Regions from separate parts of the Leclercia sp. AS011 genome, predicted to be linked through region 1. Evidence: riboswitches for the same ligand, from Rfam matches in the RefSeq annotation. Region 1 holds a riboswitch; each other region holds the start of a gene.
What was found. Region 1 has a riboswitch for thiamine pyrophosphate ahead of thiC (phosphomethylpyrimidine synthase ThiC). Riboswitches for the same ligand answer to the same signal wherever they lie in the genome.
Positions count from the first base shown of each region.

Region 1 (10,349 bases):
GGCTGGGCACGCCGATCCCGGCATCGACGATCACCGGCACGGTGGCCTGCTGAATGATAATCTCCAGCATCGCGCGGGTTTCCAGCCCCTGGTTGGAGCCTATCGGCGCGCCGAGCGGCATCACCGCCGCGCAACCCGCCTCTTCGAGCCGTTTGCACAGCACCGGATCCGCCCCGCAGTAGGGCAGCACCGTGAACCCCTCTTTGACCAGTATTTCCGCCGCCTTCAACGTCTCGATAGGATCGGGCAGCAGCCAACGGGCATCGGGATGGATCTCCAGCTTCAGCCAGTGCGTCCCCAGCGCCTCGCGTGCCAGTCGGGCAGCGAACACCGCCTCTTGTGCGGTTTTGGCGCCTGACGTATTGGGCAGCAGGTTCACGCCCGCCTCCAGCAGTGGGGCCAGAATGGCGTCATTGTGATGACGCAGATCGACCCGCTTCATCGCGAGGGTCACCAGCTGGCTGCCGCTCTCGCGTATGGCGTCCACCATCAACTGCGGCGAGGCGAATTTCCCGGTGCCGGTAAACAGGTGTGAATCAAAGGTTTTATCAGCAATGCGTAACATCTCAGCCTCCGGCAATCACCTGAAAGAGCAGGATCCGATCGCCTTCACGGACCTGCTGTTTATCCCACTGCTCGCGCGGCAGGATCTGTTGATTCAGGGCCAGCGCGACCCCGGGTTTTAACTGGCGCAGCTGGTGGAGCAGGGTGGCGACGGTTAAGCCGTCCACGCACTGCATCGGTTCGTCGTTAAACAGGATCCGCATGCTGCCCTCCACACACCTGACAGCCGCTGGCGCGCTGCAGAGCCAGCTGCCGCCAGCTTCCCGCCCGGGCATCAAACAGACGCAGCGCATTGCGCGGGGTCTCGATACCGCTCAGCAGCTTGATCGCCTCCAGCGCCTGCAAGGTTCCCATTACCCCAACCACCGGCCCGACGATACCGGCGGTACGGCAGTTGCGTTGCGGCTCGTCATCCTCCGGCCACAGACAGCGATAGCAGCCCTGCGCCCAGGGCGGCGTCAGCACCATCATCTGCCCGCCAAAGCCCACGGCGCTGGCGGTAATGAGCGGCGTGTTAAGCATCACGCAGGCGGCGTTGATCGCCTGGCGGGTGGCCATGTTATCGGTGCAGTCCAGCACTACGTCGGCGCGGGCGATCTCCTCCTGCAGCGCTTTGCCTTCCAGGCGGGTCTGCAGGGCAATCAGCCGGATGTCCGGGTTGAGCTGCTGGAGCCGGCGCTGCGTCACCTGCGCTTTCGGCTGATCGATGTCGTCGGTGGTAAAGAGGATCTGGCGCTGCAAATTACTCAAATGCACCTCGTCATCGTCGGCCAGCGCCAGGGTGCCGATCCCGGCCCCGGCCAGGTACAGTGCCGCCGGAGCCCCTAACCCGCCGAGGCCGACCAGCAGGACCCGGCTGGCGAGCAGCTTCTGCTGCCCGTCGATGGCGATATCCTCCAGAAGGATCTGGCGGCTGTAGCGCATAAAGTCACGGTCATTCATCGCCTGCTCCCGCCAGTTGCAGTAGCTGTGTCGTTACCGCCCGCCAGTCCTCGGCCTGGGTGATGGCGCTGACCACCGCGATGCTGCCGACGCCGGTTTCCAGCACCGCCGGGGCGCGCTCGAGGCTGATACCGCCGATGGCAACCGTTGGGTAATCCGTAAGCCGTTCAATATGGCGGGCCAGCTGCGCCAGCCCCTGAGGGGCGGAAGGCATCTGCTTGGTCTGGGTCGGGAAAACGTGCCCGAGGGCGATGTAGGACGGACGTGCCGCCAGCGCCACGTCGATCTCCATGTCATCGTGGGTCGAAACGCCGAGGCGTAACCCGGCGGCACGAATGGCCTCCAGTTCGGTGGTCTCCAGATCCTCCTGACCGAGATGCACGCCGTAAGCCTGATGCTTGATCGCCAGCCGCCAGTAGTCATTGATAAACAGGCGGGCGTCGTAGCGACGCCCGAGGGCAATGGCCGCCACGATATCGGCCTCGACCTCGTCATCCTGCTTGTCTTTGATGCGCAGCTGGATCGTTTTTACGCCTGCGGCAAGCAGGCGTTCGATCCACGCCACGCTGTCGACCACCGGATAGAGCCCCAGACGAAAGGGCACCGGCGGGAAGTTGGGTTGATACATTACGCCTCCTCTTTCTTGAGATAGATCTCGCCGCCTTTGGCGCGGAAGCTTTCCGACATATCGGCCATCCCCACTTCGATGGTCTGCGCTGCGGCGTAGTCGCGTACCTCCTGGCTGATTTTCATTGAGCAGAATTTTGGTCCACACATGGAGCAGAAGTGCGCCACTTTGCCGGACTCCTGCGGCAGGGTTTCGTCGTGATAAGCCCGGGCGGTGAAAGGGTCGAGGGCGAGGTTGAACTGATCTTCCCAGCGAAATTCAAAGCGCGCTTTCGACATGGCGTTATCGCGGATCTGCGCCCCCGGATGGCCCTTCGCCAGGTCAGCAGCATGGGCGGCGATCTTGTAGGTGATCAGCCCCTGCTTCACGTCCTCTTTGTTCGGCAGGCCGAGGTGCTCTTTCGGGGTGACGTAGCAGAGCATGGCGCAGCCAAACCAGCCGATCATCGCCGCGCCAATCCCGGAGGTGAAGTGGTCATAGCCCGGCGCGATGTCGGTAGTCAGCGGCCCCAGGGTGTAGAACGGCGCTTCGTGGCAGTGCTCCAGCTCTTCGGTCATGTTGCGGCGGATCATCTGCATCGGCACGTGGCCCGGGCCTTCAATCATCACCTGGACGTCATACTCCCAGGCGATTTTGGTCAGCTCGCCTAGCGTGTGCAGCTCGGCAAACTGCGCTTCGTCGTTGGCATCGCGAATGGAGCCTGGACGCAGGCCATCGCCCAGCGACAGAGAGACGTCATATGCGGCGCAGATTTCGCAGATTTCGCGGAAGTGTTCATACAGGAAGTTCTCCTGATGATGAGACAAGCACCATTTCGCCATGATCGAGCCGCCGCGTGAGACAATACCGGTCAGACGCTTCGCGGTCATCGGCACGTAGCGCAGCAGCACCCCCGCGTGGATGGTGAAGTAATCCACGCCCTGCTCGGCCTGCTCCAGCAGGGTATCGCGGAACGCTTCCCAGGTGAGGTCTTCTGCGATGCCGTTAACCTTCTCCAGCGCCTGGTAGATGGGTACGGTACCAATCGGCACCGGGCTGTTACGCAGGATCCACTCGCGGGTTTCGTGAATATAGCGCCCGGTGGAGAGGTCCATCACCGTATCCGCGCCCCAGCGGGTTGACCAGACCAGCTTCTCCACCTCTTCTTCGATGGAGGAGGTCACCGCCGAGTTACCGATGTTGGCATTCACCTTCACCAGGAAGTTACGGCCGATGATCATCGGCTCAGATTCCGGGTGGTTGATGTTGGCGGGGATAATGGCGCGGCCGGCGGCCACTTCGTCACGCACAAATTCCGGGGTGATGTTCTCCGGCAGGCGGGCACCAAAGCCTTCGCCGGGATGCTGGTGGCGCAGCACTTCGCCACGAATGCGCTCGCGGCCCATGTTTTCGCGGATGGCGATAAATTCCATCTCCGGCGTCACGATCCCCTGGCGGGCGTAGTGCAGCTGGGTTACGCATTTGCCCGCTCTGGCACGCTTCGGCGTAAGAAGGCCGGTGAAGCGCAGCTCGTCCAGGCCGTCATCAGCCAGACGTTCCCGGGTATAGGCCGAGCTTTGTTCGTTCAGGGCTTCGCAGTCGTTACGGGCCTCAATCCACGGCTGACGCAGCTTTGCGAGACCCTGCTGGACGTTAATCGCCACCGTCGGGTCGCCGTAGGGGCCGGAGGTGTCGTAGACCGGCACCGCTTCGTTCTCTTCAAACTGCGGGTGCTCTTTGCTGCCGCCGATCAACGTCGGGCTGAGCTGGATCTCGCGCATCGGCACGCGGATATCATCCCGGGAACCGGTCAGATAGATGCGTTTCGAGTTCGGGAAAGCGGTGCCTTCCAGGGTGTCGATAAAGTGTTGGGCCTGTGCGCGCTGTTCGCGGCGGGTCATTTTTGTGGCAGACATAGCTCGTTCCAGTAAGTTCAGGAAGTGGCTTGTCAGACGACGGATGAAGCAAGAGAGGATCGCCCGTGGGCAATACAATAAATTGACTCTTGTTCCCTTCGCAGGTCTTAACCTGATCAGGTTCCGCGGATCCCGAATTAACGGTCTCAGCCCGGCTTTCGCACTGGGCACTCCGACAAGAATAAGCTCCCCTACAGCGGGAGCAGTGAATGTAAACTACGCGTTAACGAGGAATAACTCAAGCCGGTCGGGCGACGTTATCTTCGTTGCTTGCTTTCAGATTGTGATCCAGCGCAAGGGCGATCAGGTTGTCTTCCAGCGTAAAGCGTTGCTCCAGCGCCTCGCCGATATCAGAAAGCGCCTGCTGGAATTCCAGGTAATTATCCTGATCGATGGCGTTTTCGAGCGTGGAGTCGTAGTAATCCATGATTTGCTGGGTATTGGCTTCCAGCAGGGGGTAAAGTTTGGTCGCCGCTAAAAACGGGCTATTACCTTCCATTTCACGGACAAAGCGTTCATAAATATTAAAATGGCCGTTGGACAGGTAGTCGACCAGGCTCTGGCAAAAGTCGTCCAGCGCTTTTTCATTCAGGCGCATATAGGACTCTTTGCCGGGCTTAATGCCAACGAGATTGTAGTAGGCAACAAGCAGATGTTTCCGCACGAGCAGCCAGCGATCGACCAGTTTGTTACATCCGCCAACGCGCTCTGTCAGGTTTTCTAGCTGGTTTAGCATGTTTGACTCCGCAAGGTTAAGATTAAAAGCTGCCCACCCAAAATGTAATAGTATTGTTACCAACATGCCTGTGAAGCAAAGGTAGTGCAATAGATATGGATCGTATAATTGAAAAATCGGATCGCGGCTGGTGGTTAGTCAGCCATGAACAAAAATTATGGTTGCCCGGTGGCGAATTACCCTATGGCGAAGCAAATAATTTCGATCTTGCAGGGCAACACGCACTAAATATAGGCGAATGGAAGGGCGATTCTGTGTGGTTGATCCAACAAAATCGCCGCCAGGATATGGGATCGGTGCGCCAGGTGCTCGATCTCGATGTCGGCTTGTTCCAGCTGGCGGGTCGTGCCGTGCAGTTGGCCGAGTTTTACCGCTCGCATAAATTCTGCGGCTACTGTGGCCACACCATGCACCCGAGTAAAACCGAGTGGGCGATGCTCTGCAGCCACTGCCGGGAACGCTATTATCCGCAAATCGCGCCGTGCATCATCGTCGCCATCCGCCGGGATGATTCCATCTTACTGGCACAACACACTCGCCATCGCAACGGGGTGCATACCGTTCTGGCCGGGTTTGTCGAAGTGGGCGAAACCCTCGAGCAGACCGTCGCGCGTGAAGTCATGGAAGAGAGCGGCATCAAGGTGAAAAACCTGCGCTACGTCACCTCCCAGCCGTGGCCGTTCCCGCAGTCGCTGATGACCGCCTTTATGGCCGAGTACGACAGCGGCGAGATCGTCATCGACCCGAAAGAACTGCTGTCCGCCGACTGGTATCGCTATGACGATTTACCCCTGCTCCCCCCGCCGGGCACCGTGGCGCGCCGGCTGATAGAAGATACGGTGGCAATGTGTCGGGCCGACTATGAATGACGTGGTACACTGGGGATAAGACGCTTAAGGAACTGCAAAAATGACCGAACTGAAGAACGATCGTTATCTGCGTGCGCTGCTGCGCCAACCCGTTGATGTCACCCCGGTATGGATGATGCGCCAGGCGGGCCGCTATTTGCCGGAATACAAAGCCACGCGTGCGCAGGCGGGCGATTTTATGTCGCTGTGCAAAAATGCGGAGCTGGCCTGCGAGGTGACCCTTCAGCCGCTGCGCCGCTATCCGCTGGACGCGGCGATCCTCTTCTCCGACATCCTGACCATCCCGGACGCGATGGGGCTCGGCCTGTACTTTGAAACCGGCGAAGGCCCGCGCTTTAGCTCGCCGATTAAGAGCAAAGCGGACATCGATAACCTGCCGATCCCGGACCCGGAGCAGGAGCTCGGTTATGTGATGAATGCGGTGCGCACCATTCGCCGCGAGCTGAAAGGCGACGTGCCGCTGATCGGCTTCTCCGGCAGCCCGTGGACGCTGGCGACCTACATGATCGAAGGCGGTAGCAGCAAAGCCTTCACCGTGATCAAGAAGATGATGTACGCCGACCCGCTGGCCCTGCACGCCCTGCTGGATAAGCTGGCGAAAAGCGTCACCCTGTACCTGAACGCGCAGATCAAAGCGGGCGCTCAGTCGGTGATGATCTTCGACACCTGGGGTGGGGTGCTGACGGGCCGCGATTATCAGCAGTTCTCGCTCTACTACATGCATAAAATCGTCGATGGCCTGCTGCGTGAAAACGAAGGCCGTCGCGTGCCGGTGACCCTGTTCACCAAAGGCGGCGGTCAGTGGCTGGAAGCCCTGGCAGAGACCGGCTGTGATGCGCTGGGCCTCGACTGGACCACCGATATTGCCGACGCGCGCCGTCGCGTTGGGGACAAAGTCGCCCTGCAGGGCAACATGGATCCGTCTATGCTGTATGCTCCGGCCGCCCGTATTGAAGAAGAAGTCGCGACCATTCTGGCGGGCTTCGGTCAGGGCGAAGGCCATGTGTTTAACCTGGGGCATGGTATTCATCAGGATGTACCGCCAGAACATGCAGGCGTGTTTGTGGAGGCGGTGCACCGACTTTCTGCCCAGTATCACCTCTAAGGAGTCGTTATGGATCTTGCGTCACTTCGCGCTCAACAACTTAAACTCGCTGCGTCGGTATGCCGTGAAGACCGGCTGGACAAAGACCCACCCGCGCTGATAGCCGGGGCGGATGTCGGGTTTGAGCAGGGTGGAGAGGTGACGCGGGCGGCGATAGTACTGCTGACCTGGCCCGAACTGGAGCTGGTCGAGTATCAGGTGGCGCGTATTGCCACCACCATGCCTTACATCCCCGGCTTCCTCTCTTTTCGTGAATATCCCGCGCTGCTGGCCGCGTGGGATCAGCTTTCGCGGAGACCCGACCTGATGTTTGTTGATGGCCACGGGATCTCCCATCCGCGCCGTCTCGGCGTCGCCAGCCATTTTGGCATGCTGGTGGATGTCCCAACCATCGGCGTAGCGAAAAAGCGCCTCTGCGGTAAATTTGAACCCCTTTCGGCTGAGCCCGGCGCGCTGGCGCCCTTAATGGACAAAGGCGAGCAGCTGGCGTGGGTCTGGCGCAGCAAGGCGCGCTGCAACCCGCTGTTTATCGCCACCGGCCATCGCGTCAGTACCGATACCGCCCTGGCGTGGGTTCAGCGCTGTATGAAAGGCTATCGATTACCGGAGCCAACCCGCTGGGCCGATGCGGTAGCCTCCGGGCGTCCGGCTTTTGTTCGTTGGCAGGAAATTCAGCGCTGATTCAGGTAAACTGCGGCTAATTTTCGATTCGAGACTTCATCATGTTACAAAACCCGATTCACCTGCGCCTCGAGAAGCTGGAAAGCTGGCAGCATGTCACTTTTATGGCCTGCCTGTGCGAACGCATGTACCCGAACTACGCCATGTTCTGCAAGCAGACCGAATTTGGTGACGGCCAGCTGTATCGCCGTATTCTCGATCTGGTGTGGGAGACGCTGACGGTCAAAGATGCGAAGGTGAACTTCGATTCTCAGCTCGATAAGCTGGAAGAGGCGATCCCCGTTGCCGATGACTATGATGTCTATGGTGTCTATCCGGCCATCGATGCCTGCGTGGCATTAAGTGAACTGATTCACTCGCGTCTGAGTGGCGAAACTCTGGAACATGCCATCGAAGTCAGTAAGGCCTCAATCACGTCCGTGGCGATGCTCGAGATGACCCAGGCAGGTCGTGAAATGACCGATGAAGAGCTCCGTTTAAACCCGGCTGTTGAGCAGGAATGGGACATCCAGTGGGAAATATTCCGTTTGCTGGCAGAGTGCGAAGAACGCGATATCGAGCTGATTAAAGGTCTGCGTGCAGACTTGCGTGAGGCAGGCGAGAGTAACATTGGTATAAATCTTCACCAGTGAAACAATAAAACGTGATTTTACGCCTGTTTTGTCATACCTGTACTCTTCCCTTCTGCCCCCCGTCTGGTCTACATTTGGGGGGCGAAAAAAAGTGGCTATCGGTGCGTGTATGCAGGAGAGTGCTTTTTTGGCATTTTCGTCGCACTCGATGCTTAGCAAGCGATAAACACATTGAAAGGATAACTTATGAACAAGACTCAACTGATTGATGTAATTGCGGACAAGGCTGATCTGTCTAAAGTACAGGCTAAAGCTGCTCTGGAATCCACCCTGGCTGCTATTACTGAGTCTCTGAAAGAAGGCGATGCTGTACAACTGGTAGGTTTCGGTACCTTCAAAGTGAACCACCGCGCTGAGCGTACTGGCCGCAACCCGCAGACCGGTAAAGAAATCAAAATCGCTGCAGCTAACGTGCCAGCATTTGTTTCTGGCAAAGCACTGAAAGACGCAGTTAAGTAAGCCGCGTAGCAGTGAACAGTTTTATCGAGGGGGCGGTTTCGCCCCTTTTGTCTGTCTGGCGCCCGGCAATGGCGCTGGCTGGCATCCTGTTGTTATCCGCCTGCAGCCATGACTCCTCTCTGCCGCCGTTTACCGCCAGCGGTTACGCTGACGATCAGGGCGCGGTCCGTATCTGGCGAAAAGACACGGACGATGAAGTCCATCTGCTCTCCGCCTTCAGTCCCTGGCACAGCGGCAGTACCACCACCAGTGAGTATCGCTGGCAGGGTGATACGCTGGCCTATATCGATGTGAACATCTACAGCAAGGTGCCCGAGCACGTGCGGGTGCGTTTTGACGACCACGGTGAGCTGAGCTTTATGCAGCGCGAAATCGGCGGTCTGAAGCAGCAACTCTCTACCGATCAAATCGACCTCTACCGCTATCGTGCCGACCAGATTCGTCAGACCAGCGACGCGCTGCGACAAGGGCGGGTAGTGCTGCATCAGGGGCGCTGGCATACCAACGGCACCGTGACCACCTGTGAAGGCCAGACCCTGAAGCCGGATCTTGATAGCTGGGCGACGGAACATATTGGACGACGTCAGAGCCATTCATCCATGGAAGTGAGCGTGGCATGGCTGGAAGCGCCGGAAGGGTCACAGCTGCTGCTGGTGGCTAACGAAGACTTCTGTACCTGGCAGCCGACCGAGAAGAGTTTCTGAGTTCTGTAGATTAAGCCGGATGGCGCTAACGCTTATCCGGCCTACGAACGATCCCCTCTCCCTTCAGGAGAGGGTCAGGGTGAGGGTGAGGGGGAATTACTCCCCCTGCTCCCGCGCAATTGCACGATAACCAATATCCTGGCGGCTGAAGCTGCCGTTCCACCGAATATCCTTCATCAGGGCATAGGCGCGCTGCTGCGCTTGTGCGACCGTATGGCCCAGCGCGGTGGCGCACAGGACGCGGCCACCGTTGGTCAGTACGCGATCGTCATCAGACAGCGTCGTACCGGCGTGGAACACCTTCGCGCCCTCCATCTGCTCCAGCGGCAGACCGTGGATCTCATCCCCGGTGTTGTAATTGCCCGGGTAACCACCTGCAGCAATCACTACGCCCAGCGATGCACGCTCGTCCCACTCGGAGGTTTTCTGGTCCAGCTTGCCTTCGCAGGCCGCCAGGCACAGATCCACCAGATCGGATTTCATGCGCAGCATGATGGGCTGGGTTTCCGGATCGCCAAAGCGGCAGTTGAATTCGATTACCTTCGGATTACCCTGCTTGTCGATCATCAGACCCGCATACAGGAAACCGGTGTAGGTATTACCTTCCGCGGCCATGCCTTTCACCGTTGGCCAGATGATGCGATCCATGGTGCGCTGGTGAACTTCATCCGTCACCACCGGTGCAGGGGAGTAGGCACCCATCCCGCCAGTATTCGGGCCGGTGTCCGCATCGCCCACGCGCTTGTGGTCCTGGCTGGTGGCCATCGGCAGAACGTGCTCGCCGTCGACCATCACGATAAAGCTCGCCTCTTCACCGTCGAGGAACTCTTCGATCACGATGCGGTGGCCCGCGTCGCCAAAGGCGTTACCGGCCAGCATATCCTGAACCGCGGCTTCCGCCTCTTCGAGCGTCATCGCCACGATCACGCCTTTCCCGGCGGCCAGACCGTCGGCCTTAATGACAATCGGGGCGCCTTTTTCACGCAGGTAAGCCAGAGCGGGCTCCACCTCGGTGAAGTTCTGGTATTCCGCGGTCGGGATGTTATGACGCGCAAGGAAATCTTTGGTAAAGGCTTTAGATCCTTCCAGCTGGGCGGCACCTTCGGTCGGGCCGAAGATGGTCAGGCCTGCCGC
Region 1 is NZ_JBBCMA010000011.1:15,122-25,470, forward strand. Features, by position in the region: gene thiG (thiazole synthase) at 1-565, opposite strand, end outside; gene thiS (sulfur carrier protein ThiS) at 567-767, opposite strand; gene thiF (thiazole biosynthesis adenylyltransferase ThiF) at 751-1,506, opposite strand; gene thiE (thiamine phosphate synthase) at 1,499-2,134, opposite strand; gene thiC (phosphomethylpyrimidine synthase ThiC) at 2,134-4,029, opposite strand; TPP riboswitch at 4,106-4,214, opposite strand; gene rsd (sigma D regulator) at 4,268-4,765, opposite strand; gene nudC (NAD(+) diphosphatase) at 4,861-5,634, shown strand; gene hemE (uroporphyrinogen decarboxylase) at 5,675-6,739, shown strand; gene nfi (deoxyribonuclease V) at 6,749-7,420, shown strand; gene WFO70_RS21960 (YjaG family protein) at 7,462-8,052, shown strand; gene hupA (nucleoid-associated protein HU-alpha) at 8,239-8,511, shown strand; gene WFO70_RS21970 (DUF1481 domain-containing protein) at 8,523-9,215, shown strand; gene purD (phosphoribosylamine--glycine ligase) at 9,312-10,349, opposite strand, start outside.

Region 2 (10,349 bases), on a different contig from region 1:
AGCATCACGAAGATGATCCCCACCAGCAGGACGCAGCCCATCACCGCGTTCATGTCCCCCAGCAGCAGGCTGCCGGTGAGGTATGAGCCAAAGCCCGGCCAGGAGAAGACGGTTTCAATCAGCACCGCGCCTTCCAGCAGCGAGCCGTAGGCCAGTGCCACCACCGTCAGCAGCTGCACGAGGATATTGCGGAACGCGTGGTTCCAGATCACCTGGCGCTCGGTCAGGCCTTTTACCCGGGCGGTGATGATGAACTCCTGCGACAGCTGGGCCAGCATAAAGCTGCGGGTCATGCGGCTGATGTAGGCCAGGGAGTGGAAGCCCAGCAGCGAGGCCGGCAGCACCAGGTGATTAATGGCATTCCAGAACACCGCGCTGTTGCCTGCCAGCAGGGCATCCACGGTCATCAGGCCGGTACGGCGCGGCACCAGACCATCCAGGCCCAGATCCAGCCGTCCGGCACCGCCTACCCAGCCGAGCCAGGCGTAGAACAGCAGCAGCCCCATCATCCCCACCCAGAAGATCGGCGTGGAGTAACCGGCGAGGCTGATGATGCGCACCACGTAATCCGAGACGCTGTTGCGGCGCGCGGCGGCCAGCACCCCCAGCGGAATGCCCAGACCGGCCCCGACGATAATCGCCATCGTCGCCAGCTCCAGGGTCGCCGGGAAGACGCGCAGAATGTCATCCAGCACCGGCTTGCCGGTCAGCAGGGCATTGCCCAGGTCGCCGTGCAGCAGGTTGTTAAGATAAATGCCGAACTGGGTCAGCAGGGATTTATCAAAGCCCAGCTGGTGATACACCTGCTGATAGGTGCTGTGATCGGCGTCCGGGCCGACAATCGCCAGCACCGGATCCACCGGCATCACGCGGCCGATAAAGAAGGTCAGCACCAGCAGGCCGAACAGGGTCACCAGCACCTGGGTCAGTCGTTTCGAGAAACGCCGGGTGCGGGAGCCCGGGGCGAGGATCGCAACGCTCATTTTTCACCTCCGGTTTTGTACACTTCCCGCAGGAAGGTGGTGGCCGACGGATGCGACTGGAAGTTTTTCACCTCGTTACGCACCACCACCGAATCGACCATCTGCGACAGGGGGATCAGGGCCGGGATCAGCTGGTCATAACGCACCTGAATCTGCTGATAATCGGCGATCTGCTTCTGCGGATCGCGCTCCAGCAGGGCCTTGTCGATCATCTCGTTCAGCGGCTTGTCGTAAAAACCGGTGCGCCAGCCCTGGAAGTTGGTCAGCCGGGCTTCGTCGCTGTTGTCCGGGTTGTAGACCAGCGCGCGCAGGCTGGAGTGCGGATGCGGCTCCACGCCGCTGCCGCCGCGCCCGACCAGCATGTCGAACTTACGCTCGCGCATCGCGCCGTAGATCTGGTTCCCGGTGCCGGTGATGATTTTGGCGTTAATCCCCGCCTGCATCAGGGTGGACTGCACCGCAATGGCGATATTGAGGAACGGCTGGTCCGCTAGCACCCGCAGGGTGGTGTCGAAACCATCCGGATAGCCCGCTTCCGCCAGCAGCTTTTTGGCGCGGGCGATGTCGAGCCTGTAGCCCGGGTCCGGCAGGGTTGACGGCATCCCCGCCTTGATTGGCCGCTGGTGCAGCACGCCGTAACCCGGCATCAGCGCCTTGTTGATGCCCTGATAGTCAATCAAGTAGCGCACCGCTTCACGCACTTTCGGGTTGGCGAAGTGCGCCTCCTTCATGCTCATTGCCACGTAGTAGACCGTGCCCTTCTGCACGGCTTCCACCGTCAGCTGCGGATCCTTACGCAGGGCGTTGATGTCGGCCACCGCCATGTTGCTGGCGATATCCAGATCGCCCTTCTCCACCATCAGGCGCAGGGTTTGCGACTCCTGAAAATGGCGCAGGACCACGCGGTTCATCTTCGGCTCTTCACGCCAGTATTTCGGATTGCGCTGCATGCGCAGAACGTCTTTGGCCTGCCAGGTCTCCAGCATAAAGGGGCCGGAACCGGCTTCATTGGTGGTCAGCCAGCGGTTGCCCCAGTCGCTGTTGACCTCGTGGCTGAGTACCGTTTTGCGGTCCAGCACGCCGAGGTTGCCCAGCGCGCCGAGGGAGTAGATCACCAGCTGCGGATCGTTGGCCTTCGGCAGGGTGAGCTGCACGGTGTGGTCATCGAGGGCTTTGATCTGCTGGTCGATATTCTTCTTAGAAAAGCCGTAGGATTTCCATACCGAGGCCTGAGCGAGGTTGAGATGCAGCAGGCGGCGCATCGACCACACCACGTCCTCGGCGGTCAGCGGATTGCCGGAGTGGAAGGTCACGTTGTCGCGAAGGTGGAAGGTCAGGGTTTTGCCGTCCGGGGAGATGTCCCAGGATTTCGCCAGCGCCGGTTTGACGTTGGTGAGGGTATTGGGATCCAGCTCCACCAGCGAATCGTAGAGATTGACCACGATGCCGACCACTTCGTTACCGGTCATCGCGGCCGGATCGAGGGTCAGCAGGTTGTTCATGTTCATGCCGATGATGAGCTGATCGGGCGGCGTTTTCGCGTACGCCGCACCGCTCCCCATCATCAGCGAGAGCGCGAGTAAACACGCTCCAGCCAGAGAGGTTCGTTTCATGTATATATCGCCTGTAGGGTACGTTTTTATCTGTCAGTCGTGGCTGACGGTATTGGCTTCGATATACGCAAAATTAATGTCTTCGCCGAGTCCCGGGCGCGTCGGCAGACTGACCATGCCCTCGTCATCCATCGGGTCGATCAGGCTGTGCAGATACGCCGCCGGTTCGTCGTAATCGAGGAACGGGTGCAACAGGCCGCGCTCGTACCAGCGGCAATTCTTGATGGCACCAATCACCGCCAGGCTCGCCGCGCCGTTGCCATGCACTTCGCAGTCCATCCCGAACGACTCCGCGAGGTTCGCCACTTTCAGGGTCGGCGAGATGCCGCCGACGCCGTTCGATCCGGCGCGCAGGATATCGCAGGCCCCGGCTTTGACCCAGTCGGCGCGGCTGTGGTGCTTCCCGCCCAGGCTTTCCGGCCCGATGATCGGAATGGAGAGGTTTTCCGCCAGCCAGGCGTAGGAGGACATGCTCTCCTCTTCCATTGGCTCTTCAAACCACGCGAAGTTGAGTTTCTCCAGCTCCTTGCCGATGTACAGCGCTTCGGTGCGACTGTACCAGTGGTAGCCGTCGATCATCAGGTCGATGTCCGGGCCGACCGCTTCACGCACTGCGGCACAGGCTTTGACGTCCATCTTTGGATTGGGGGCGAAGGAGACCGGCGGCATCCAGGTGTGCAGCTTAATCGCTTTGTATCCGCGGGCGACCAGCGTCTCGGCAAAGCTGGCGTACTCTTCCGGCGTCGAGAGGCCGCCGGGCAGATCGTCGCCGCACATGGTGCTGCCGTAGGCCGGGACTTTGTCGCGGTAGCCGCCGAGCAGTTTCCACACCGGCATATTCAGTTTGCGACCAATCAGATCCCACAGCGCCTGCTCAACAAACCCCAGCGCGCGTTCGGTCAGCTGGTGGGCGCTGCCGCGCTGCCAGTGGGCCAGCTCCTGCCAGATCTTCTCGCGATTGAACGCGTCCTGGCCGACCATGACTTTACGAAAGAAGGTGTTGACCACAAAAGGGCGCACCACTTCCGGCGGCGCAAATGAATACCCTTTGGTGCCATCGTCTGCGGTAATGGTCAGCATCGCCATTTTTGCCAGACTCTCCGGCCCCGGATGGGAGTGCCCGGCGGTGTCGGAGACCCGGCGCGTGGGATACTGAAAGACGGTGACGTTTACAGATTCGATTTTCATTTTCAGTCCTTAAAACAACGTAGGTTCAGCATGTTCTGTCATTTTGAAAAGCTGTTTCGAAACTAACTGTAAGCGCAAAATTCATCCACTGCCTTAGACAAATTCCGCTAAGCGTCGACCGTTTTTTGTGCATCTGCACGGGGGGGAGTGATACTTTTCACAAAAGCATGGGGAAGTGTGAAGTGGATCGGGAGGGATCGTTGAATGAAATGAAATGGGGTTTTAAGTGGTAGGCCGGGTAAGGCGTAGCCGTCACCCGGCATTAGGGTTACGCGATCGTCACTTTCTTATCCAGATAGACATCCTGCACCGCATTAATCAGCTTCACGCCGTCGGCCATCGATTTCTTAAACGCCTTGCGACCGAGGATCAGCCCCATCCCGCCAGCGCGTTTGTTGATCACCGCCGTGCGCACCGCATCGGTGAGATCGGTTTCCCCGCCTGCCGCCCCGCCGGAGTTAATCAACCCGGCGCGGCCCATATAGCAGTTCGCCAGCTGGTAGCGCACCAGATCAATAGGGTTATCGCTGGTCAGTTTGCTGTAGACCCGATCGTCGGTATAGCCGAATTTCACCGCCCTGTAGCCGCCGTTATTTTCGGCCATTTTCTGCTTGACGATATCCGCCCCGATGGTTGCCGCCAGATGGTTAGCCTGGCCGGTTAAGTCGGCGGACACGTGATAGTCGGTGCCGTCTTTGTTGAAAGCTGGGTTACGCAGGTAGGCCCACAACACGGTCACCAGCCCCAGTTCGTGGGCGCGCTCGAAGGCGGCGGAGATCTCTTCAATCTGACGGCGCGACTGCTCCGAGCCGAAATAGATGGTAGCCCCTACCGCCACGGCACCGAGGTTAAAGGCCTGCTCAACGCTGGCGTAGAGGGTCTGGTCATACTCGGTGGGATAGCTCAGGGTCTCGTTGTGGTTAAGCTTCACCAGGAACGGAATGCGGTGCGCGTAACGGCGGGAGACGGACGCCAGTACGCCGTAGGTGGAGGCCACACAGTTACAGCCCGCCTCAATCGCCAGCTCCACGATATTCTTCGGATCAAAATAGAGTGGGTTGGCGGCAAAGGAGGCCCCCGCAGAGTGTTCTACCCCCTGGTCTACCGGCAGGATCGACAGATAGCCGGTTCCACCCAGACGCCCGGTGTTATACAGCGTCTGCATGTTTCGCAGTACCGCGGGCGGGCGGTTGTTGTCCACCATCACGCGGTCGACGTAGTCGTGGCCAGGCAGGTAAAGCTGGTCGGCTGGAATGGTCATACAACGATGCTGTAACAGGCTGTCGGCGTCTTTGCCAAGCAATTGCGTAATATCAGTCATGGTTTTCCTCCCGTCAGTGCCGACCGAGCGTCGGCGTGTTTTATCCAGGCTTACAGGATTGCAAGCCCCATAAGCCTGGTCTGCGGGCCGTCAAATTGCCAGCCGTCTACCACCATGCATGAAAATGATGCACCGGACCAATGCCCTGCCCGACCTCCAGGGTGTCAGCCTGAGCCAGGGCGCAGGAGAGCCAGGCTTTGGCCTCGCGCACCGTATCCGCCCAGCCAGCGTGGCGCGGACGCAGCGCCGCCAGCGCCGCCGAAAGAGTGCAGCCGGTGCCGTGGGTGTTTTTGGTGTTCACCCGCGGGGCGGTAAAGCGCGTGGCCCCGTCGCGGGTGAACAGCCAGTCTGGGCTCTCGGGATCGTCCAGATGACCGCCTTTCATCAGCACCGCCTCGCACCCCATCGCCAGCAATGCCTGGCCCTGCGCTTTCATCTCCTGTTCGCTGCGGGCATGGGGCGCATCCAGTAAAGCGGCTGCTTCGGGCAGATTCGGGGTGATCAGCGCCACCTGCGGCAGCAGCTTTTTACGCAGCGTGTCGACGGCAGCCGGCGACAGGAGCGGATCGCCGCTTTTCGCCAGCATCACCGTGTCCAGCACCACGTTTTTGACCTGATGACGCAGGAGCTGCTCCGCCACGGCCTCGACAATATCGGTTTCAGCGAGCATGCCGATCTTGGTGGTGTCGATGCGCACATCGCTGAATACCGACTCCAGCTGCGCCGCCACGAAATCAGGTTCGATGCGGTAGACCGACTGCACCCCGCGGGTATTTTGCGCCACCAGGGCGGTGATCACCGAGCAGCCGTATGCGCCCAGCGCGGAGAAGGTTTTCAGGTCGGCCTGGATCCCCGCCCCGCCGCTGGGGTCGGTGCCGGCGATAGTCAGGGCATTAATCCGTTTCATGGCTGCGCCCCCAGTTGCCACAGGGCATCCAGAAACGCCGGGGAAAAACTGCCCGGCCCACGACTTTGCGCCGCCGCCAGCGCGCCAGCGCGTTTTATCCAGCCGCAGGCCGCAGCGATGTTATCCAGCCGGTCGCCCGGGAGCGAACAGCTGGCCGCTACCACCGCTGACAGGGCGCAGCCGGTGCCCACCACCCGGGTCATCAGTGGGTCGCCGCCGGTGATGGTCTGGGTACGCAGCCCGTCAGTGACGTAATCCACCTCCCCGGTCACCGCCACCACGGCGTTGGTCTGCCGCGCCAGAGCTTGCGCCGCTGGCAGGGCACTGGCTGCCGTATCGGTGGTGTCCACGCCGCGCCCGCCTGCGCTCATCCCGGCCAGGGCAAGTATTTCCGATGCATTGCCGCGAATGGCCGCCGGTTTGAGGGCGAGAATTTGCTGACAAAAGCGGGTCCGGTACGCCAGCGGGCCAACGGCAACCGGATCGAGCGTCCAGGGTTTGCCTGCCGCCACCGCACTTTCAATCGCCCGGCGCATCGCCTGCGCACGCGGTGCGGTCAGGGTTCCGACGTTGATCAACAGCGCATCGGCGATAGCGGAAAACTGTTCCGCCTCTTCGGCTTCAATCACCATCGCAGGTGATGCGCCGAGAGCCAGTAAAACGTTGGCGGTAAAGGTCTGCACCACGTCATTGGTCATGCAATGGGTCAGCGGAGAACGGGTTCGGAAGTGGTGTAAGGCGTGTAAATTGAGCAGGTCAGGCTGCATGGTATCGCTCCTGCCTGGCGCGAAGAAGCGATAGCCCGGAGGGCATCTGACTTCCCTACGCTGGCATTATCCAGATCAGGTGGTACGGGTATTTCTCAGCCTTCACGTGGAAGGGCACCCCGAGTCAAATTACATGAAATAATGTAACTCCGGCAGCGTAGAGGATGCGTCTGGCAATAGCAAGAGCCTTTCTGTTGCTGCACTCACTCACCAGGACTCCTCCCATCTTTTTAGCTATTCGTGCTAAATGTGATCTTCGTCAAATAGCAAAATCCCGTCTTCCACGATAGTCGTCCGGCGCGATTACTGCGTTACTACTATAGAAACCGGCAGTTTACGGCTGGCTTGATAGACTTAATAAAACAATGATTAGGGAATGAGAAATTCCTCAACTCAATAAGGTTAATGTATGAAAAAGATTCTGTTGGTGGGTGTGGTGGCTGCGCTTCTTGCAGGCTGCGTCTCAGAAGAGCAACGTTTAGCCCAGTGTGAAGCCAAAGGCGTCAGTCGTGATGCCTGCTATGTGGCCGACCAGAACCGCCAGGCCACCATCAATGCCGCCGCTGAAAAACAGGCTCTGGAGAATGCCCAGGCTGCAACACAACATGCGCAGGCGGCCCACGTTGCCGATCCGCTGCGTGAGGCCTCTTTTAGCGCAAACGGCATCAAAGCTACCGTAAACAATGGTTTCACTCAGGCCACCATCAATGGCAAAAAAGCCACGGTGAAGCGTTCTAATGCGAATTTCTACGAGATTACAGGCGCGGGTTATATCCTGTCGATCTCGCTGGATGCAAACGGCGTTACCGATGCCTCATGGAATAAAACCCATGGCCGCGATCATGGCATTCTGAACGTCGTTCAAAAGTAGTCCTAAAGCATTCAAAAACACCCCACTTTTTTACCCGGAGTGCCCCCCAGGAAACCTCAGTTGCCATGCGGGGTTACGGCTTACGCGCGTTGTTTCAACGCGCGTAACAAAAGGACAAACAATTAACCATTGAGCCCCGCGCAAAAAGGCTCTATATTGGCCGCGATTTTTGATGCCCTTCTCATTTTCTTAATTAATTATTCAATCGTGGCCACGTGCTGAGCTGCGGTTGTAGGAGTGATATGATGACGGATAAAGTCCGTATTGATACTTTGAATGCCTCTTCTTTCAAAACCAACGAAACCTATCTGGCTCGTCAGGCCGAAATGGAATCCAATGTCAGGAGTTATCCGCGCAAGCTGCCTTTAGCCATCACTAAGGCGGATGGGGTGTGGATCACCGATGCGGATAACAAAGAGTATCTTGATTGCCTGGCCGGTGCGGGAACGCTGGCGCTGGGTCATAACCATCCTGATGTGCTGAAAAGCATCCAAAGTGTCATTACCAGCGGCTTGCCGTTACATACCCTGGATCTGACCACGCCGTTGAAAGACGCGTTCTCAGAATACCTGCTCTCCTTGCTGCCAGGTCAGGGCAAAGAGTACTGCCTGCAGTTTACCGGTCCGTCCGGTGCGGACGCCGTTGAAGCCGCGCTGAAGCTGGCGAAAAAAGTGACCGGCCGTAGCGGCATTATCAGCTTCTCCGGTGCCTATCACGGCATGACCCACGGCGCGCTGTCCGTAACCGGCAACCTGTCTCCAAAAGAAGCGGTTGACGGCATGATGCCGGAAGTGCAGTTCATGCCTTACCCGCACCAGTACCGCTGCCCGCTGGGTATCGGCGGTGAAGCGGGTGTGAAAGCCCTGACCTACTACTTCGAAAACCTGATCAACGACGTCGAGAGCGGCGTGCGTAAACCTGCTGCCGTGATCCTGGAAGCAGTCCAGGGCGAAGGCGGCGTGAACCCGGCGCCGGTTGAGTGGCTGCAGCGCATCCGTAAAGTGACCGAAGAGCACGGCATTCTGCTGATCCTCGACGAAGTCCAGGCAGGCTTTGCCCGTACCGGTAAATTCTTCGCCTTCGAACACGCGGGTATCCAGCCAGACATCGTAGTGATGTCCAAAGCTGTCGGTGGCGGTCTGCCGCTGGCCGTTCTCGGTATCAAAAAGCAGTTCGACGCATGGTCTCCGGGTCACCATACCGGTACCTTCCGTGGTAACCAGCTGGCGATGGCCACCGGCCTCACCACCCTGCAGATCCTCAAAGAGCAGAACATCGCTGATAAAGTTGCCGCCCAGGGCGAGTGGCTGAAAGCGAAGCTGGTTGAACTGCAGAAACGCTATCCGGTTATCGGTCACGTTCGCGGTCTGGGCATGATGATTGGTATCGAGATCGTTAAACCGCACGAAGCTGCCGACCATATGGGCTGCTTCCCGGGCGATGGCGAGCTATCTGCGCTGATCCAGAAGAAGTGCTTCGAAACCGGTCTGATTCTGGAGCGTGGCGGCCGTAACGGTAACGTTGTGCGTCTTCTGCCTTCTCTGCTGATCAGCGATCAGGAGCTGAACGTGTTCCTGGACAAATTTGAGCAGGCGCTGCTTGCTGCGGGCGTTCGCCCAGTCTAACCGGAGACAATGGATACAATGTCAGATTTAAACCCGATTTTGTCGTCGTCGGCGCAAAGCATCGAAGCCTATCAGCAGGCCATCGAGCAGAGCACCCAGGCGGTTATGCAGTGGCTGAAACAGCCGGAAATGTACCAGGGTAAAACGGTCGCCGAGCTGCGCGAACGTATTAACCTGGAGTTCAGCCCGGAAGGGCTGGGCAACGAGACCGCCATCGAGCGTGCCGTTGAATATTTCCTGAAAGACAGCCTGGCGGTGCACCATCCGCAGTGCGTGGCGCACCTCCACTGCCCGAGCCTGGTGGTAAGCCAGGCGGCGGAAGTGATGATCAACGCCACTAACCAGAGCATGGACTCCTGGGATCAGAGCCCGTCTGCGACCATTATCGAGATAAAACTGATCGAGTGGCTGCGTACCCGTCTGGGTTACCAGTCAGGCGACGCCGGTGTCTTCACCAGCGGCGGCACCCAGAGCAACATGATGGGTCTGATGCTGGCGCGTGATGCGTTCTTCGCGCGTCAGGGCCACTCCGTCCAGCAGGATGGTCTGGTGGGCGATCTGCGTAAGATCCGGGTGCTGTGCTCCGACAGCGCGCACTTCTCCGTGCAGAAAAACATGGCGCTGATGGGTCTCGGCTACCAGTCCGTTATCCAGGTGAAAACTGACGCATGTTCGCGTATGGATCTGACCGATCTGGCAGCGAAAATCGAGCAGTGCAATGCTAACGGCGAACAGATTCTGGCGATCGTTGCCACCGCAGGAACCACCGACGCGGGCGCTATCGATCCGCTGCGTGCGATTGCAGAGCTGGCGGCGAAGCAGAATATCTGGGTTCACGTGGATGCGGCCTGGGGCGGCGCGCTGCTGATGTCCGAGAAGTACCGCGATTACCTCGACGGTATCGAGCTGGTGGATTCCGTTACTCTGGACTTCCACAAGCAGTTCTTCCAGACCATCAGCTGCGGCGCATTCCTGCTGAAAGAGGCGCGTCACTATGAGCTGATGCGCTATCAGGCGGCGTACCTGAACTCTGAGTTTGACGAAGAGGCTGGCGTACCGAACCTGGTGTCCAAA
Region 2 is NZ_JBBCMA010000001.1:414,574-424,922, reverse strand. Features, by position in the region: gene WFO70_RS01910 (ABC transporter permease) at 1-983, opposite strand, end outside; gene WFO70_RS01905 (ABC transporter substrate-binding protein) at 980-2,596, opposite strand; gene WFO70_RS01900 (mandelate racemase family protein) at 2,630-3,784, opposite strand; gene fbaB (class I fructose-bisphosphate aldolase) at 4,053-5,105, opposite strand; gene thiD (bifunctional hydroxymethylpyrimidine kinase/phosphomethylpyrimidine kinase) at 5,212-6,012, opposite strand; gene thiM (hydroxyethylthiazole kinase) at 6,009-6,779, opposite strand; TPP riboswitch at 6,815-6,911, opposite strand; gene WFO70_RS01880 (hypothetical protein) at 7,189-7,650, shown strand; gene WFO70_RS01875 (diaminobutyrate--2-oxoglutarate transaminase) at 7,893-9,275, shown strand; gene WFO70_RS01870 (pyridoxal phosphate-dependent decarboxylase family protein) at 9,294-10,349, shown strand, end outside.
Region 2: another riboswitch for thiamine pyrophosphate. It lies ahead of thiM (hydroxyethylthiazole kinase); the one in region 1 lies ahead of thiC (phosphomethylpyrimidine synthase ThiC).

Region 3 (10,349 bases), on a different contig from region 1:
GGCAGGGCGTGAGGCGTTTCAACCGCGTCTACGCAGTTGACCAGCAGGCGGAAACGATCCCCCAGATCGATCAGGCTGGCGTTAATCGCCGGACCGGTGCGGGTGTTGAAGATCAGACGGGCCGGATCGGCTTTGCCGCCGATGCCGAGGTGCTGAACGTCGAGGATCGGTTTTTCATCCACGGCGATCGACGGACAGACTTCCAGCATGTGCGAGCCGAGCACCAGATCGTTGCCGTTCTCGAAGTGGTAGGTGTAATCCTCCATAAAGGAGGTGCCGCCCTGCAGACCGGTCGACATCACTTTCATGATGCGTAGCAGAGCGGCAGTTTTCCAGTCGCCTTCCCCGGCAAAGCCGTAGCCCTGCTGCATCAGACGTTGTACCGCCAGGCCCGGCAGCTGCTTCAGGCCGTGAAGATCTTCAAAGGTGGTAGTGAATGCATGGAAGCCGCCCTGTTCCAGGAAGCGCTTCATGCCCAGCTCGATGCGGGCCGCATCCAGCACGTTCTGGCGTTTGTCACCATTCACCTGTGCCGCCGCCGTCAGGCGGTAGCTGCTTTCATACTCATCCACCAGCGCGTTCACGTCGCCATCGCCGATCTCATTAACGACCTGCACCAGATCGCCCACCGCCCAGGTATTGACGGAGAAACCAAATTTAATCTGCGCGGCCACTTTGTCGCCGTCGGTCACTGCCACTTCACGCATGTTGTCGCCGAAGCGCACCACTTTCAGCTGGCGGGTATCCTGCTTCGATACCGCCTGGCGCATCCAGGATCCAATACGCTGGTGGGCCTGTTTGTCCTGCCAGTGGCCGGTCACCACCGCATGCTGCTGGCGCATACGCGCGCCGATGAAGCCGAACTCGCGGCCGCCGTGCGCGGTCTGGTTCAGGTTCATAAAGTCCATGTCGATGCTGTCCCACGGCAGCGCCGCATTGAACTGGGTATGGAACTGGAGCAGCGGTTTGTTGAGGATCGCGAGGCCGTTGATCCACATCTTGGCCGGGGAGAAGGTGTGCAGCCACACCACCAGCCCGGCGCATTTGTCATCGTAGTTAGCGTCGCGGCAGATATGGGTGATCTCATCCGGCGAAGTGCCCAGCGGCTTGAGCACCAGTTTACACGGCAGTTTTGCTTCCGCATTCAGGGCGTTGACCACATGTTCTGCGTGTTGAGTCACCTGGCGCAGGGCTTCCGGCCCGTAAAGATGCTGACTACCAATCACAAACCACACTTCATAATTATTAAAAATCGTCATTATCGTGTCCTTAATGTGTCAGGGTTGCCGTAGATTCCGGGATGCTTTTAACCGGGGCGGCGACAGGGAGATAGTGCTGCTCAGCGCTCTTCGCCCACTGCTGGTAGCGCTGATAAAGCTGTTCGAAACGTTGCGCCTGCTGGGCGCGCGGCTGGAGGGTACTTTCCACCTGGCTGGCCATATGCTGCTGCGCCGTTGGGATATCGGCATGTACGCCTGCCGCCACGGCGGCGAAGATCGCCGCGCCCAGGGCGCAGCACTGATCGGAGGCGACAATCTGCAGCGGACGGTTCAGCACGTCGCAGCAGGCCTGCATGATCACCGGGTTCTTACGGGCGATACCGCCCAGGGCCATCACCTCATTCACGGCGATCCCCTGCTCGGTGAAGCACTCCATAATGGCGCGCGCGCCGAAGGCGGTAGCGGCCACCAGGCCGCCAAACAGCGCCGGGGCGTCGGTGGCAAGATTCAGGTCGGTAATCACCCCTTTCAGGCGCTGGTTAGCATTCGGGGTACGGCGGCCGTTAAACCAGTCGAGCACCACCGGAAGATGGTCAAGAGAAGGATTTTTGGCCCAGGCCTCGGTCAGCTGCGGCAGGAGCTGTTTCTTGCTGGCGTCGATCTGGGTTTTCAGCTCCGGATGCGCGGCCGCCAGCTGATCCAGCGGCCAGCCCAGCACCCGGCCAAACCAGGCGTAGATATCACCGAAGGCGGACTGACCCGCTTCGAGACCGATAAAGTCAGGAACCACGCTGCCGTCAACCTGCCCGCAGATGCCTTTCACGGCGCGGTCGCCAACGCTGGCTTTATCCGCCGTGAGAATGTCGCAGGTGGAGGTGCCGATTACTTTTACCAGCGTATTCGGCTGGGCACCGGCCCCGACCGCGCCCATATGGCAGTCAAAGGCACCGCCGGAGATGGCGACGTGCTGCGGCAGGCCAAGGCGTTCCGCCCACTCGGCGCAGAGGGTGCCCACCGGGATATCGGCGGTCCAGGTATCGGTAAACAGCGGGTAGTCGAGGTGCTGGTTGATGATCGGGTCGAGGTCGTCAAAGAATGCGGCAGGTGGCAGGCCACCCCAGCTCTCATGCCAGAGGGATTTATGCCCGGCGCTGCAGCGGCCGCGGCGAATATCCTGCGGACGGGTGGTGCCGGAGAGCAGGGCAGGAACCCAGTCGCACAGCTCAATCCACGACACCGCCGCCTCGGCAACGCGCTTATCCTGGCGGGTAACGTGCAGGATCTTGGCCCAGAACCATTCGCTGGAGTAGATGCCGCCGATGTAGCGGGAGTAATCGTTTTTGCCCGGCTGATGGCACAAACGGGTGATGGCCTCGGCTTCTTCCACTGCGGTATGGTCTTTCCACAGCACAAACATGGCGTTCGGGTTGTCGGCAAACTCCGGACGCAGCGCCAGCACGTGGCCCTCGGCGTCAATCGGTGCCGGGGTGGAACCGGTGCTGTCCACGCCGATGCCGACGATCTGGCTGCGCTGCGCCTCGCTTAACTCAGCCAGTACGGTTTTGATCGCCGCTTCCATCGACTCGATATAGTCGCGGGGATGGTGGCGGAACTGATTGTTCGGCGCATCGCAGAAGCGCCCCTCTTGCCAGCGCGGGTACCACTCAACGCTGGTTGCTATCTCCTGACCCGTTGTGCACTCCACTGCCAGGGCGCGTACTGAGTCACTGCCAAAATCGAGGCCAATCGCAATTGCCATGGTGTTGCTCCATCAAAAAACAGATATGAATGAACATTAGAGAGTGAGGGGGGAAACCGTCAGGCAGGATCCGCTAATCTTATGGATGATTTTGCTGTGACATGGGAAAGTGTGACGCCGTGCAAATAATCGATGTGGACATTTCTGCCGTGGTTATAGACACTTTTGTTACTGCCGACCCGCTCGATGTTACGGTTAAATCGCAACGGAAGCGTTAAGATGGCGGATCTGAAAGCGGGCTGATACCTTTTCGCTCTTTGGCAGCGCCGTTTTTATGCCGCTTTTGTTGATATGGACAAATGGTTTCCTTCAGGACCGTCAGGAGTACAGACAATATGGCTGAAACGCAAAGTGATCCCCTGCTGCCGGGCTACTCATTTAACGCCCATCTGGTGGCGGGGCTGACGCCCATTGAGGCCGAAGGCTATCTCGATTTTTACGTTGACCGACCGCTGGGGATGAAGGGCTATATCCTCAACCTGACCGTGCGCGGGGAGGGGGTGATCAAGAATGGCGATCAGACCTTCGTCTGCCGTCCGGGGGATATCCTGCTCTTCCCACCGGGGGAAATTCACCACTACGGCCGCCATCCCGATGCCCGGGAGTGGTATCACCAGTGGGTCTACTTCCGCCCTCGCGCCTACTGGCATGAGTGGCTCGCCTGGCCGTCGATGTTTGCCCATACCGGCTTTTATCGCCCGGACGAGGTCCATCAGCCGCAGTTTCGTGAACTCTTTGCCCAGATCATCGAGGCCGGGCAGGCCGGTGGGCGCTATGCGGAGCTGCTGGCGATCAACCTGCTTGAGCAGCTTCTGCTGCGCCGGATGGAGGCGATCAACGAATCCCTTAACCCGCCGCTGGATCACCGGGTGCGCGAAGCCTGCCAGTACATCAGCGATCACCTGGCGGACAGCCAGTTTGATATCGCCAGCGTCGCCCAGCACGTCTGCCTGTCGCCGTCGCGGCTGTCGCACCTGTTCCGCCAGCAGTTGGGGGTGAGCGTCCTGAGCTGGCGCGAGGATCAACGCATCAGCCAGGCCAAGCTGCTGCTCAGCACCACCCGGATGCCGATCGCCACCGTCGGACGCAACGTCGGCTTCGAGGATCAGCTCTATTTCTCCCGGGTCTTCAAAAAATGCACCGGTGCCAGCCCGAGCGAATTTCGCGCAGGCTGTGAATAGAAGGTAAATAAAACTAAACATATTCGCTGAACGCCGCTAACACCCGGTAAACTATTCAGACAATTGTTGTCTTGACGCAGCAGGCCTCTCTTCGCAGAATCCCTGCTTCGTCACCTGACCGGAACTGTTATGCAGGCATTGCTGGAACACTTCATTACCCAGTCCGTTACTTACTCGCTTATCGCTGTGGCGTTAGTGGCTTTTCTTGAATCCCTGGCGCTGGTCGGGCTGATTTTACCCGGCACGGTGATGATGAGCGGGCTCGGTGCCCTGATCGGCAGCGGCGAGGTTAACTTCTGGCAGGCGTGGCTGGCGGGGATCGTCGGGTGTCTGCTGGGGGACTGGATCTCATTCTGGCTGGGCTGGCGCTTTAAAAAGCCGCTCCACCGCTGGTCGTTCATGAAGAAGAACAAAGCCCTGCTCGACAAAACCGAGCACGCCCTGCATCAGCACAGCATGTTTACCATTCTGGTAGGCCGCTTTGTCGGCCCGACGCGTCCGCTGGTGCCGATGGTGGCGGGGATGCTGGATCTGCCGGTGACCAAGTTCATTGTGCCGAACCTGCTGGGTTGCCTGTTATGGCCGCCGATCTACTTCCTGCCGGGGATCCTGGCCGGTGCGGCCATCGATATTCCTTCTGATGTCCAGAGCGGCGGCTTTAAGTGGCTGCTGCTGGCGACCGCGCTCCTGCTGTGGCTGGCGGCATGGCTCTGCTGGCGGCTGTGGCGCAGCGGGAAAGCCTCCGGAGATCGTCTGAGCCATTATCTGCCGCGCGAGCGCTTATTCTGGATTGCGCCCGTCATGCTGGGAATTGCCGTGGTGGCGCTGGTGGCGCTGATCCGCCATCCGCTGATGCCGGTCTACGGGGAGATCTTATTGAAGGTGGTCAGCCGCTGACCGCCGTCAGTGGATCCCCAGCAGGCGCGAGGCGCTGGCCTTTCCGCTCACCAGCTGTTCCGTATCGCCGTCCCAGGCGATACGGCCATCGGCTATCACTACCGACCGCCGGGCAATTTTGACCGCATCTTCCACGCTGTGGGACACCATCAGCATCGTCAGGTTCTGGCGTTCGCACACCTCTTTGACCAGCAGCAGCATCTCCTGACGTAACGCCGGGTCGAGCGCCGAAAAGGGCTCATCCAGCAGCAGGATCGGCTGCTCGCGTACCAGACAGCGGGCGAGGGCGACGCGCTGACGCTGCCCCCCAGAGAGCTCTCCCGGCAGCCGTTCCAGAAGCTCGCCAATCCCCATTTGCGTCGCGATATCACTCAGCTTTTGCTGTTGTCCGGCGTTCAGCCTGAGTCCCGGATGCATGCCGAGGCCGATGTTCTGGCGTACGGTCAGGTGGGTAAAGAGATTGTTTTCCTGGAACAGCATCGACACCGGGCGCTGGGACGGCGGCGTGTGGGTGTGGTCCTGACCCGCAATGGTGATACGGCCATTGGCGGGCTGCAGAAACCCGGCCACCAGGTTGAGAAGCGTGCTTTTCCCCGCCCCGCTGGGGCCGAGCACGGCGATCGATTCCCCCTGGCGTACGGAGAGGGTGAAGCGCATCGGCAGATGCTGATAAAGCCAGGTTACATCAGTGAGAGTTAACATCACGCCCCGGAAGTTTCTCAATAAGGGTAAATAAGGCAAAGCACAGCAGCAACAGCAGCAGCGCCGTGACGGCACCCTCCTGGCTGCGGTACGAGCCGATCTGCTGATACAGCCAGAACGGCAGGGTGCGGAAATCATCATTGCCAAACAGCGCCACCACCCCGAAATCCCCGATCGACAGCACGCAGGCAAAAGCCAGCGCCTGCGCCAGGGGGCGTTTCAGGGCGCGGAATTCCACTACCTTCAGCCGCTGCCAGCCGTGCATTCCCAGCGAATCGCAGAGCAAAGTGTAGCGGGCGCTGAGATCGCGCATCGGGTTTTCCAGCACTTTGAGCGCATACGGAATGGCCATCAGGGCGTTAGTGAAGATGACGATGCCATCGGCTGATTCAGGCAGGCCGACGGTGCTGTTAAACAGCAGGAAAAAGCCGCTCGCCAACACGATGCCGGGCATCGCCAGGATCAGCATTCCGCTCAAATCCAGCGCCTGCCCGGCCACTGTCGCCTGGCGGGCATACAGCTCCCGGCTGGTCCACAGCAGCATCATGGTCAGCAGCACGCAGAGCAGACCCGCCCCCAGCGCAATGCGCAGGGAGGTGCCGAGCGCCTGCCACAGCACCGGCTGTTGCAGCACCGACAGCAGATTAAGATTCAGGCCATCCACCACTACCGCCAGCAGCGGCGGGAGCAACAGCAGCAGGGCGAGGGCGATCAGCAGGCCGTCGGTCAGGCGGCTGCGCAGGCTGTCCTGCGGATCGCGCCAGGCGGCAAGCTGGCTGTTGCCCACGGGGATGGCTTTACCCAGCCGCTGGCTCAGCATCACCAGCCCCAGGCAGCAGAACATCTGCACCATCGCCAGCAGTGCCGCGCGGCCCGGATCGTAGTCATAGCTCAGGGCCTGATAGATGGCGAGTTCAATGGTGGTAGCCTGCGGCCCACCGCCCAGCGAGAGCACGATGGCAAAGCTGGCAAAGCAGAGCATAAAAATGAGCGCCGCGACGGGAGGAATTTGTCGGCGCAGCCAGGGCCACTCCACGAAGCGGAAGAAGGCTCCGCCGCGCATCCCGAGCTGGGCGGCGAGCTGGCGCTGCTCGCCGGGGATATTCTCCAGCGCCTGCAGCAACAGCCGCGTTGCCATTGGCATGTTGAAAAAGACGTGCGCCAGCAGAATGCCCTGCAGGCCATAGGGCGAGAAGGTCCACTCCAGCCCCAGCGCCTGACAGAGCGCGGCAAGCCAGCCCTGACGCCCGTAGACGCTGAGAATGCCAAATATCGCTACCAGCACCGGCAGGATCAGGGTCATGGCGCACAGGCGCAGCAGCGCCTGCCGTCCGGGGAAACGCCGCCGGTAGAGGGCGCGGGCCAGAAAAATTGCCGGCACCACGGAGAGCAGGGCGGAAAGAAACGCCTGCCAGAACGAGAAGCGGATGACGTGCCACAGATAGCTGTCGTGCAGCAGCGCCTTGACGTCGGTGGCGGGCGCGTTAAACCACAGCGCCAGAAATGCCCCCAGGGCGACCGCCACCATCAGGATGGCGGCTATCAGCCCCGGGAGTAACCAACCGGCGATCAGCGGCTGACGGCGCGTTGCCATTCACTGACCCAGGCGGCACGTTTCCCGGCGACTTCCTGCGGGGAGAATTCCAGCGCGGTTTGCGGTTTCACCAGAGTGTCGAACCCGGCAGGTAACGCCACGTTGGTGACCGGGTACATCCAGTTACCGGTCGGGATGGTGTTCTGGAACGACGGGGAGACCATAAATTTCAGGAACTTCTCCGCCAGTTCCGGCTGTTTGCTGGCGGCGGTGCGGGCGGCGACTTCCACCTGCAGGTAGTGACCTTCGGCAAAATCAGCGGCGGCGTAGTTCTCTTTTTTCTCCGAAATAATGTGATACGCCGGAGAGGTGGTATAGCTCAGCACCAGGTCGCTTTCCCCTTTCAGGAACAGCCCGTAGGCCTCGCTCCAGCCTTTGGTGACGGTGACGGTTTTGGCGGCCAGCTTCTGCCAGGCTTCCGGCGTCTTATCGCCATACACTTTTTGCATCCACAGCAGCAGACCCAGCCCCGGGGTGCTGGTGCGTGGATCTTCGTAGATCACGCGCCACTTCTGATCGCTCTCAACCAGCTCTTTCAGGCTCTTCGGCGGGTTTTTCAGCTTGTTTTTGTCATACACGAAGGCGAAGTAGCCGTAATCGAAGGGCACAAAGGTGTCGCTTTTCCAGCCGCCAGGCACGTTAACCGCATCGGTCGCCACGCCGCTTTTGGCAAACAGCCCGGTTTGCGTCGCCGCTTCCAGCAGGTTGTTATCCAGACCCAGCACCACGTCGGCTTTGCTGTTCTTGCCTTCCATACGCAGGCGATTGAGCAGGGAGACGCCATCTTCCAGCGCCACGAATTTCAGCTCGCAGTTACAGTCGGCTTCGAAGGCTTTTTTGACCGCCGGGCCAGGGCCCCAGTCGGCAGCGAAGGAGTCATAGGTGTAGACCGTCAGGACAGGACTGGCAAATGCAGGCAGCGCAACCAGCGCCAGCAGGGGAAGAACAGTTTTGAACACTTTGCACCTCTGTATGTGAGAGTGGCAAAGGATTTTGAGCGACAGCCTCAAATCCCTTCGCCGGCGTTATCCGGATCAGGTTCGACGGGTATTTTCTCAGCACACGCTCGCGCGCAGCACCCCGTTGAGAACGGCGGTATTGTAATGATTTGGTGAATATTACGAAAGTATTATGGTTCCGGCGGCGCAAACCACGCGGATTTAAAGTCAAACCAGCCCAGAGTATTCATGCGTAAGCCGCGCATACTGCGCTGTCCCTGGATCATCAGCCAGTGGTGGATCAGCGGAACGATCGCCTGCTGCGACAATAGCTGCTGACACCAGACGGCAAGATTCATCTCCCCCGCGCGCCACTCGGCGGCGTCCTGCTGCCAGTCGCGAGGAATGCAGTGCTGCAGGAGCGGGACTTCATACAGATGCGAGAACAGGGAAAAGTCGAGCGGTAGAGTGAAGTTGACGCTGTTGAGCCAGATGTCGCTTACCGTCTCGCCGCGATGCCACTCCTCATAGCTGACCTCCTGAATGTTTAACGTCACATTCTCGGCGGCCAGCAGTTCGCTCATCATTCTGGCGATCACCCGATGTTCGATATGCTCGCGGTAGAAGGTCAGAGTAAGGCTCTCCAGCCCGGCCGGTTTGTCGCCGCGTCCTGGTCTTGCGTGGTGCCAGCGCGGCAGCAGGCCATAGGCCGGGAACCAGTAGGACTGATACACCTCCTCGGCCTGATAGATCAGGTTGGCCGGGGAGAGGATCCGGCTTACCCACTGACGCACCTCGGCGCTGGCTCCACGGTGGGAACGGTTGTCGAACAGCAGATAGTAACAGCCCTCTTCAAGGCGGCTCTCCACCGCCTTTTCCCCCTCGGTGGGGCCCTCCAGCGTCAGGCCGACGCTCAGCTCTTCGTTGATATCCGGCAGAACCCAGACGTTGACCTCGTCAATCAGCGCCCGGTAGCCAAAGTAGTCATCGAAGGCGCGGATCTTGAGCTGGTTACTGTTGTTGCGGGAAACCGCGTACGGCCCGGTGCCTACCGGCAGGCTGGCAAAGTTGTGCATGGTTTCCCACTCGCGCGGCAGGATCATCGAAGGGACATACCCCAGCAGCCACGGCAGCCAGCGGTCGGGCTGTGAAAGCTCGATATCCAGCGTCCAGGCGGTGGGGGACTGGATCCGGGTGATGTGCGAATAGAGAGGCAGTTCGCGGGCGCGCTGCAGCGAGGCAATGACGTCGGTCATCTCCAGCTCGCGTCCGTGATGGAAATGGATGCCGGGGCGCACGAAAAAGCGCCAGTGCAGCGGGGAAAGTTGCTGCCAGTGGTGGGCAATGTCCGCTTCCAGTTCCCCATTTTCCTCATTTATGCGCGTCAGACCGCTGAAGATTTGCCGCGCCATGTGGGTTTCAGAGCGTCGTAACGCGCTGCCCGGCAACAGGTTTTTCATCGGACGATAATAGAGCACCCGCAGGATATGCCTGCCCTGGCGGAAGCTGCGGCCCAGGTGGGAGACCAGCATCTGGCGCACCGCGGCCTTGTCGCCCACCAGCTGCACCAGCTGCTCAATGCGATCCTGCTCGAGCAGATCTTCCGCTCGCTGCTGCTGCAGTGCGAGGCCGGTGTAGAGAAAGGTCAGACGGGATCGCTTGCCGCGTCCGGCCTCGGCTTCCCAGCTCAGCCAGCCCTGCTGCTGCATGGTGTTGAGCAGGGTGCGCATATGGCGGCGCGAGCAGCTGAGCAGCTCGGCCAGCTCGCTGAGCGTGGTGTCCCGGGTCTGGCCGTCACAGCACTGCCACAGGCGGATGAATTGTTGTTGCAGACGACCAGAGGGCATAAAAGAGGAACTCCTGACAAAAAATCAGCAATTTATTAATCCCTATATTAAGCCAATAATTCACTTCGATGAAGCGAGGAGGTGAATATGAAGAGGTCTACCGCAAATCAGTTTTACCAACAGTACTTCTCAGCGACAAAGGGAGTGTCCTGGCTGGCCCGCCGGTGTGCAGAGCAGCGGCTGAAAATACTGGAAGATCTGATGCAGTGGG
Region 3 is NZ_JBBCMA010000002.1:295,656-306,004, forward strand. Features, by position in the region: gene araA (L-arabinose isomerase) at 1-1,259, opposite strand, end outside; gene araB (ribulokinase) at 1,270-2,979, opposite strand; gene araC (arabinose operon transcriptional regulator AraC) at 3,315-4,160, shown strand; gene WFO70_RS13860 (DedA family protein) at 4,290-5,057, shown strand; gene thiQ (thiamine ABC transporter ATP-binding protein ThiQ) at 5,064-5,759, opposite strand; gene thiP (thiamine/thiamine pyrophosphate ABC transporter permease ThiP) at 5,743-7,353, opposite strand; gene thiB (thiamine ABC transporter substrate binding subunit) at 7,329-8,312, opposite strand; TPP riboswitch at 8,347-8,446, opposite strand; gene sgrR (HTH-type transcriptional regulator SgrR) at 8,483-10,138, opposite strand; gene sgrT (glucose uptake inhibitor SgrT) at 10,226-10,349, shown strand, end outside.
Region 3: another riboswitch for thiamine pyrophosphate. It lies ahead of thiB (thiamine ABC transporter substrate binding subunit); the one in region 1 lies ahead of thiC (phosphomethylpyrimidine synthase ThiC).